Regions from separate parts of the Methylophilus sp. DMC18 genome, predicted to be linked through region 3. Evidence: predicted binding sites of a transcription regulator. Region 3 holds the regulator's gene; each other region holds the start of a gene.
What was found. Region 3 encodes sigma-54, which starts transcription at its own class of promoters, with help from an activator protein. Its sites were predicted from a motif close to TGGCACNNTTCCTGCT; they were not measured.
Positions count from the first base shown of each region.

Region 1 (3,121 bases), on a different contig from region 3:
AGGCCCCGGGAGCGTAACTGCGCCAGGGCCTGCTCATAATGCTCAGTGCGTTCACTTTGGTAGACGATTGCCTCATCCCAAACAAAGCCATAATGCTGCAGGGTGCGAATCATGTCTGTACTGGCGCCGGCGACGCGGCGGGAGGTGTCTACATCTTCTATGCGCAGCAGCCAGCGGCCGCCCTGGCTTTTAGCATCACAGTAACTGGCGACGGCGGCGACCAGTGAGCCAAAATGCAAGGGGCCGGTAGGCGAAGGGGCAAAGCGGCCAACCACCATGGCTTTTTACTGGGTGACGTAAGGCGGAATATGCCAGGCTACCAATTGGCCGCCCCGCAATTGCAGATGACAGGCCATGCGCTCAATGCCCTGGCTAGAGACGTCAAAGGTATACGTGCGTTGTAACTGCATGCGTCCATTGCCGTCCCTGGCAAAACCGACGCGGGCGCAAGCCACGGTTTCATCCAGAAACTGCAGATGGCAGCGCTCAGCCAACTGGCGGCCAATCTTGAGCGCGATCTCACGTTTCGAAATCGTATCCATCCAATACCATGCGCCCGCCATCAAAATGGCTAATAAGGCCCATTCAGCCATCGTTGTTCTCCTTTAAGACGATTATCTTTTTCAGTGTATGATGACCAATAATCCGTTTCATATTCATTTCATTCTTATTTAGTGTTGTTAACGATGAATTCAAGCCGCGAAGCAGATGCGATTCAAGCTTATTATAATTTATTGCACAGCAAGGGCGCTGATGCTGCCATCATGGCACAGCGCGACGCGGTGCTGGCTGAGTTAACGCCGCTATTAAAAGACCAGGAGTGCAGCAGCACGGTCTACCGGCAAGCGGTGGACGATTGTCTGGCCGACAAGGAAGCCCAGCGCTGGCCAGAAATCCTGACCATTATCCGCGAGTTTTATCCTTTTTGGCGCGGCGATGTGAAAGCCGTCATGCAATATGCCGATACTGTCGGCTTTGAATTACATCCTATCGGTTGGCAGCCGGCGGTGATTGATTTGCAGTCCGTTTGGCCGGCGTTGCAGTCCGAGAAGTTTGAAACAGCAGAATTATGGCCGCTTAACGGCTACGTCAAAGCGCTCAAATCCATGGAGCACAAGCAGGAGATGGATATTGAACTGCGTACGCGCATGGCAAAGCTCATGTTGTTGCGCTTGCGTGAAGCACCACTCACAGAAAAAAACGCCTACCGCATCACCGCTGACGCAACCCTGCCGCTATTTAATCTCAAAAATACCCGTCACCTGTTTTTAAACGCGGTGCGTGAATTTTACTATTTCTGGTCTGCGCATCCTGATGCGGTCGAAATGCTCAAGCAATTGCAGCCGGTCGAGATCATATAAGTCTGTCCCTCATCAGTATTGGCATACGACGATACGGTTATCCACCGCTTTATCCGCGTTTTGTTGACGCAAACTCTCGATGAGTTCGCATGGCATGCCTCATTCATCAGCATTTGAGCATCTTTAAGTAGTTTTGTTTAAATATGCCCTAATTTTGCACCAATAATGTGCAATGCACTTTTGATTGAGTTATTTCGGGGCGTTTTTGCTAGTGCCTAATCTCCACTCCTTTTAAAATCAATCACTTAAAAATGGCCTGATATTTGCTTGAAACCTGCGCATTTTAAAAAGGCGTGTCTTTCAGACAAAACGCCAATCAATAATTATTGAATTCGGAGAGCGAAATGGAATCATTAGTGACAGCTAATGACGTCCTGTTTGTATTGCTGGGGGCCATCATGGTCTTGGCAATGCATGCCGGTTTTGCCTTTTTGGAGGTCGGCACAGTACGTCAAAAAAATCAGGTGAATGCCCTGGTTAAAATTATGGTGGATTTTTGTGTGTCTACCATTGCCTATTTTTTTATTGGCTATGGCATTGCTTACGGCATCCACTTTTTCAATGGTGCCGAAACACTGACCGTGCAAAACGGTTACGGTCTGGTCAAGTTCTTCTTCTTGCTCACCTTTGCCGCTGCGATTCCTGCCATTATTTCTGGCGGCATTGCTGAGCGCGCCAAATTCAACCCGCAACTGGCCGCAACATTTTTGCTGGTTGGCTTTGTTTATCCGTTTTTTGAAGGCATTGCCTGGAACGCTCATTTTGGGTTTCAGGACTGGCTGAAGGTCAGTTATGGTGCAAACTTTCACGACTTTGCCGGTTCGGTGGTCGTGCATGCCATGGGCGGCTGGATTGCCTTGCCTGCGGTGATACTGCTGGGCGCACGTAATGGTCGCTATACCAAAGATGGCCGTTTGCATGCCTATCCACCTTCCAATATTCCATTCCTCGCCTTGGGTGCATGGATACTCACGGTAGGCTGGTTCGGTTTTAACGTCATGTCCGCCCAATCCATACAAGGCATTTCCGGCCTGGTAGCGGTCAATTCACTGATGGCGCTGGTGGGTGGCACGCTGGCCGCATTGCTGCTTGGTAAAAATGACCCGGGCTTTGTGCATAATGGCCCGCTGGCTGGTCTGGTGGCCGTCTGTGCCGGTTCTGATGTCATGCACCCACTCGGCGCCCTGGTCACTGGCGCAGTCGCTGGCACCTTGTTTGTCTGGGCATTCACCCTCACGCAAACACGCTTCAAAATCGATGATGTGCTTGGTGTCTGGCCGTTGCACGGCTTGTGTGGTGCCTGGGGCGGTATCGCGGCAGGTATCTTCGGTGCGACCAGTCTTGGTGGCATGGGCGGTGTCAGCCTGATGAGCCAGCTGGCAGGTACTGCATTGGGTGTAGTGATCGCGCTAGTGGGCGGAACCATCGTTTACGGCGCATTAAAGAAAATCGTAGGTATCCGCCTGGATGCCGAGTCAGAGTTTGATGGCGCGGATTTGAGCATCCATAAAATCCCGTCGGTGTCTGGGGATTAAGGCCTATCACTTTAGAAATATGTTGATGCTGTTTTAGTGCAGTCATCAACGCTAAGAGGGATGGTGCCGCAGGCAACTCTGCGACGCAGTGTTGACCAAGATGGGCTGTCCCAACCAAACAGATAGGGTACTGGCGTCAAAGCCAGTCATGCGCTGACCGTCAACCTCGATGAGTGGCCGCCGGATCAGCAGTGGTTCGGCGCGCAGCATGGCCAATGCGTGTCG
Region 1 covers NZ_JBQUZE010000001.1:111,411-114,531, forward strand. The annotation lists gene gluQRS (tRNA glutamyl-Q(34) synthetase GluQRS) at 1-278, opposite strand, end outside; gene ACT53G_RS00525 (DUF3301 domain-containing protein) at 285-593, opposite strand; gene ACT53G_RS00530 (hypothetical protein) at 765-1,361, shown strand; gene ACT53G_RS00535 (ammonium transporter) at 1,706-2,896, shown strand; gene ACT53G_RS00540 (thioredoxin domain-containing protein) at 3,082-3,121, opposite strand, start outside.
Region 1: the regulator sigma-54 is predicted to act here: its motif matches at 1,614-1,629, upstream of ACT53G_RS00535 (ammonium transporter).

Region 2 (3,121 bases), on a different contig from region 3:
GCGTTGGCTGGTAAGCCAATTGATTGATGCGGTAAAAATCGCCTTTAAAGGTCAACGATTCGCCCGACCACAAGCCCTTGAGCACGCGGATAAACTCTTCAGAGCGGCGATAGCGCTCGTCATGATCCAGCCAGGGCTCGCCCAAAGCGGTAAACTCGTCCTTGAACCAGCCACTGACCACATTCACCGCCCAGCGGCCACCGGAAAGGTGGTCGGCGGTAATGCCCAGCTTGGCCAACAGCGCAGGGGGCCAGACGCCGGGCAATACCGCGGCAATCACCTTGAGCTTCTGCGTCGCCTGCAACAGGGCCGAGGTCAGAATGACAGACTCATGTTGCCCATCCGCCTTGTAGCCGCCCAAAAAGCGGGTAGCGGTCAGCGCATAGTCAAAGCCAACGCGCTCGGCGATTTGCGCAAGCTGAATGTTGTACTCGGTGCTCCAGCCAGTTTGCTGGGCAATTTCGCTCACGACCTGGCCGCCACTCAGGTTGGAAACCCAGTAAGCAAATTGAATCGGTGATTGGCTCATCAGGCGCTCCCGTTTAGGCGTTAACCAAGACTGAAGCGTTTTCTGCCAGCTCACGGTGTTTAAGGAGCGGTAAGGCACGCTCAACAGCCAGCGCTACGCGCGCTTTCACCGCCTCACTCTTGATTTGATAATTTTCAAAATCCGCTTCAACGGCATATACGCCGATCGGCAACGTGACTGCCTGGAAGAAGCTAAACAAGGGACGCAGCTCATGATCAATGATCAAGGCATGGCGCTCAGTCCCGCCGGTTGCTGCCAGCAGCACGGGCACATCAATCAATGCTTCGAGATTGACCAGATCAAACAAATGCTTGAACAACCCTCCATAAGAGGCGCGATACACAGGCGTAGCCACCACCAGTAAATCGGCGGTTTCAATCGCCTGGATATCTTGCTGTACGTTGATTGGCAAAGCTTTGGGATCGTAGGAAGCGACCAAGCTGCCCGCAATTTCGCTTAATTCCACCACGTGCAGATCAATCGGGATTTGCTGTCCCAACTTCTGTGTGATCGCCTGCACCAGTGCAGCGGTTCTGGAAGGTAATTTATAGCTGCCGGAAACGGCAGTGACTTTTAATGGACGGCTCATCATGACTCCTGAAATAACAATGACGGAGGTCGTTGCTTACGATGCTTCGCAGACGACCTTGCTTGCCAGTAGTATTAGCAGCATCCATGCCAGGCAATAATATCTATATTTTTCAATGACTTAATATAAAACCTGATTTTTAAATGGTGTTAGATTCCAGCGCTAGTTGCTGATCAACTGCTGCAAAAGCAGCAGTTTTGCGCGATCACGCTGCAGTTCGCTCCCACCCCACCCTCCAGTGGCTGCTGCTTTTACAGCAGTCATTCAGCAGCAAACTGTTTCTATAGAGGCGGCAGCAGAGATGGATTTTTATATTTTCTTTTAAATTCAATGCCTTATTGATTGGCACACTAAATGCAACAGTGACTGAAGACGCATGGTGCCTGCTCGCCATGCCTTTATTGATCTCTTTTTGAATAAGGACTGACTATGACTGCACAAGCAAATAAGATTGCGCATTTGCCTGTAAACCTGCCGCGACAAGCGGCACATTTGATTAAAAGTGACGCAGAAGCCCTGACCGTCGCCAAACAAGTGGCCAGCGAAATTGCCAAAGAAGCCGCCCTGCGCGACCAGGAACGCCGATTGCCACGTAAAGAGCTAGACCTGTTTTCAAGCAGCGGACTGTGGGGCATTACCGTGCCAAAAGAATACGGTGGTGCCTTCGTCTCCAACAAAACCCTGGCAGAAGTGGTAGCCACCGTGGCCGAGGCGGACCCCAGTGTCGGGCAGATTCCACAGAATCATTTATATATGGTGGAAGGCTTGCGCCTAGATGGCTCAGACTTTCAGAAAAAATACTTTTTTGAGCTGGTGCTACAAGGGGTGCGGTTTGGCAATGCGTTCTCCGAGATTGGCACCAAGAGCGTCAATGACGTGAAAACCAAGCTCACGCCCACCAATAGCGGCTACTTTTTAAACGGCAAAAAATTCTATTCTTCAGGCGCATTGCTGGCGGACTGGGTGCCAGTGGTGGCAAAAGATGAACACGACAATACCGTGGTGGCGTTTGTCCCTGCTGGCGCAGAAGGCTTGACCATTATTGATGACTGGTCCAGCTTTGGCCAGCGCACCACGGCCAGCGGGACGACCATCCTGGAAAATATTTTTGTGCCCAGCGAATATGTGTTGCCGCACCACCTGGCGTTTGACCGCCCGACCACCATGGGGCCGATTGCGCAGATTATCCAGGCGGCGGTGGATACCGGCATCGCCCGCGCGGCGTTTAAAGATACCCTGCACTTTGTACGCAACTACACACGGCCATGGATAGATACCGATCTGGAGCACGGCTACGAAGATCCGCATACCATCAAGGATATCGGTGATTTGCAGATTCGCCTGCACGCCACCGAGGCCTTACTGGCACGCGCGGGTGAATACATAGACGAAGCGCAGCGTAACCCGAATGAAGACACCGTGGCCGAAGCCTCGATTGCGGTGGCAGAAGCCAAAGTGCTGAGTACCGAAACTGCCTTGCTGGCGGGTAGCAAGTTGTTTGAACTGGCCGGCACACGCTCAACCCTGGGCGAATACAACCTGGACCGCCACTGGCGCAATGCACGCACGCATACCCTGCACGATCCGGTGCGCTGGAAATACCATGCCGTCGGCAACTACAGCCTGAACAAGGTCAAACCGCCGCGCCATCCTTGGATTTAAACGGCAAGGCCATGAAAGCGCCATAAGCGTTGGCGCCTTCTGCAAGTCATGCAGCATAGATTGAAAAAACAGCCCGACATGATGTCGGGCTGTTTGCGTTGGCTCAGGCTGTTAACCGCGCTGAAGGCAACAGGTTTACCAGCGGTAAGTCGCCGTTAGCATGGCACGCCGAGGTTCCCCATAGTAGCAACTGCCAGAGGCGCAATTGGCGACATATTCTTTGTTGGTGAGGTTGCGCGCATTCAATGCCAGCGTCCAGTGCGGCAGGTCATACCCGACCAAGGCATCCCATAAAGTAAATGCCGGAATCCGCTCGGATGCAGAATCAAAATTGCCACGGG
Region 2 covers NZ_JBQUZE010000004.1:13,018-16,138, forward strand. The annotation lists gene sfnG (dimethylsulfone monooxygenase SfnG) at 1-529, opposite strand, end outside; gene msuE (FMN reductase) at 543-1,118, opposite strand; gene ACT53G_RS10035 (SfnB family sulfur acquisition oxidoreductase) at 1,548-2,780, shown strand; gene ACT53G_RS10040 (TonB-dependent siderophore receptor) at 2,916-3,121, opposite strand, start outside.
Region 2: the regulator sigma-54 is predicted to act here: its motif matches at 1,462-1,477, upstream of ACT53G_RS10035 (SfnB family sulfur acquisition oxidoreductase).

Region 3 (3,121 bases):
CGATGACTTCTCCAAACGCTTCAAGGGTAATCAACCGATTGCGATTCACGAGTTTCTGTACCCGTTACTGCAAGGATATGATTCGGTCGCCCTGCAAGCGGATCTTGAGCTCGGTGGTACCGACCAGAAGTTTAACCTGCTCATGGGGCGTGAGTTGCAAAAGCAGGCCGGCCAGTCGCAGCAATGTGTGCTGATGATGCCGCTGCTGGAAGGGTTGGATGGCGTCAATAAAATGTCTAAATCACTCGGTAACTACATTGGCATTAGCGAGGCGCCAGAGACTATTTTTGCCAAGATCATGTCGATTTCAGATGAACTGATGTGGCGCTATATTGATTTGCTGTCTTTTGCGACGCTGGAAACCATTGCCGAATGGAAGGCGCAAGTCGCCAGCGGTGAAAATCCCCGCAATATCAAGGTCGGCTTTGCCCAAGAAATTGTGGCGCGTTTCCATGGTCAAGCCGCGGCTGAAAAAGCCTTGCAGGACTTCCAGACCCGTGCCAAAGGCGGCATCCCGGATGACGTGCCCGAAGTTGAAGTGACCATTGAAGGCGAGAGCATCGGCATTAGCCAATTGTTAAAACAGGCGGGCTTGGTTGAAAGCACCAGTGAAGCCATGCGCGCAGTGCAGCAAGGCGGCGTCAAGCTCGACAGCGTCAAGGTGGATGATAAGAATCTGCCTTTGACTAAAGGTGTGACAGTGATCGCCCAGGTGGGTAAACGTAAATTTGCCAAGATCACAATCAGGTGATTTGAGCTGAGAAACAAAAAAGGCCGCATCTGCGGCCTTTTTTGTTTAGAGCGTTTTGCGCAAGTTCGCGGGCGGAATATTCAGGGACTCGCGATATTTGGCTATGGTACGGCGGGCAACGACGATACCTTGTTGTGCCAGTGTGTCGGTGATCTGGTTGTCCGACAAAGGCTTTTTCGGGTTTTCTTCGGCCACCATTTGCTTGATCAAGGCGCGGATAGCGGTGGCAGAGCAGGAGCCGCCTGCATCTGTGGCCACCGAGCTGCCAAAGAAGTATTTGAGTTCATAGACGCCACGCGGTGTGAGCATATACTTATGTGTGGTGACGCGGGAAACTGTGCTTTCATGCAAGTCGAGTTCTTCGGCGATTTCACGCAGCACCAGTGGCCGCATGGCAATTTCACCATGTTCAAAGAAGTTGCGCTGGCGATCTACAATGGCTTGTGACACGCGCAAAATGGTCGAGAAGCGCTGCTGGATATTTTTAATCATCCACTTGGCTTCCTGCATCTGGCTTTGCAGGTATTGGCCTGAACTCTCGCGGTTGCGCTTGAGGATGTCCGCATACATCTGGTTGATGCGCAGTTTGGGGATCACGCCATCATTTAAGGAGGCGACCCAAATGCCCTTGATTTTTTTAACCACCACATCGTGCTGGATAAAGTGATCGTGACTAAAGCTGGAAAACTCGCTGCCGGGTCTGGGGTTTTGCTGGCGGATCAGGTGCTGCGCCGCCTTGAGTACCGCTTCATCGCAACCAAGCACCTTGCGCAGTTTGACAAAGTCTTTGTTGGCCAGCAGCGCCAGGTGGTCTTTGGCAATGGCAATGGCAGTTTGCAAGTGTGGCGTTTCTTGCGGCAAACGCGTCAGTTGCAAGAGCAGGCACTCGCGTAAATCGCGCGCACCAACGCCTACAGGGTCCAGATTCTGGATCAGCTTGAGGGCGGTTTCCAGTTCCAGCAGCTCGACCTCAAGTTCGAGCGGCAAGTGCTCTACAATCTCCTGCAGATCTTGCTCCAGATAGCCATCATCAGTGATGCTATCCAGTAGCAGTTTGACCAGGCTCATGTCTCGTTGCGACAAATGTGCCAGTTGTATCTGGTCAATCAGATGCTCGCGCAAACTGATGCTGGTGGTTTCCTGTCTGGAAAAGTCACTGTCTTCGTCTTCCTGATGATTGCGTCCGGCTTCGTCCCAGTTGCTGGTGCTGCCAAACTCTTCATAATCATCTTCAAACTCTGGCGGCGTGAATTCCTCGTTTAAATTGGGCAGGTCGCTCTCGCTCCCGCCCAGCTCATCGTGCAAGTCTTCACGCAGACTTTCTGCCGGTGCGGTGATCTCTTGCTGTGTTGCCATGTCAAACGAGCTGGCATCTGTCGGCTCAGCTTCTACAGTGGGGGGAGGCGGTGTGTTATCTTCAAACTCGCCTTCTTCACCGTCTGACATTTCCAGTAACGGGTTTTCCTGCAGGATGGTTTCCAGTTCCTGGTTCAGTTCCAGCGTGGAAAGTTGCAGCAAACGGATCGATTGCTGCAGCTGCGGCGTCAGCGCCAGATTTTGCGAAATACGTAATTGCAGGTTCTGTTTCATGACGGATTACAGCCTAAAATTCTTGCCCAGATACACTTCACGCACACCTTCGTTCTGAATGATTTCATCGGGCGTGCCTGCTGCAAACACAGCGCCTTCATTGACAATATAAGCGCGGTCACAGATATCCAGCGTTTCGCGCACATTGTGGTCGGTGATTAAAATACCAATATTCTGACTGCTCAGGTAGCGGATGATTTTCTGGATTTCGATCACCGCAATCGGATCAATCCCGGCGAACGGTTCATCCAGCAAAATAAATTTAGGGTCAGTGGCCAGGCAGCGCGCAATTTCAACGCGTCGACGTTCGCCACCAGACAAGCTGACGGCCTGACTGTTGCGGATGTGCTGGATATGCAATTGATCCAGCAAGGACTCAAGCCTCGCCTCACGCTGCTCTTCCGTATAGGGACGGGTTTCAAGAATGGCGAGGATGTTGTCGGTTACGCTGAGCTTGCGAAAAATGGATGCTTCTTGGGGCAGATAAGCCAGGCCCATGCGCGCGCGCTCATGCATGGGCGCGCGGCTCACGTCGGCGCCATTCAGCGTAATGTTGCCTTCATCCAGCGCAACCAACCCGACAATCATGTAAAAGCTGGTGGTTTTGCCTGCCCCGTTGGGACCCAGCAAGCCGATCACTTCGCCACTGCGTAACTCAAGCGTCGTGTTTTTGACGACGGTACGGCCCTGATAGGTTTTTTTCAGGCGGTTGACCTGCAAATGGTTCTGATCTGCTGCCATGGTTTCCATCTTTATGCTTACTCTTTGCCTTGCTCACCA
Region 3 covers NZ_JBQUZE010000007.1:5,742-8,862, reverse strand. The annotation lists gene tyrS (tyrosine--tRNA ligase) at 1-751, shown strand, start outside; gene ACT53G_RS14080 (RNA polymerase factor sigma-54) at 797-2,341, opposite strand; gene lptB (LPS export ABC transporter ATP-binding protein) at 2,348-3,091, opposite strand; gene lptA (lipopolysaccharide transport periplasmic protein LptA) at 3,100-3,121, opposite strand, start outside.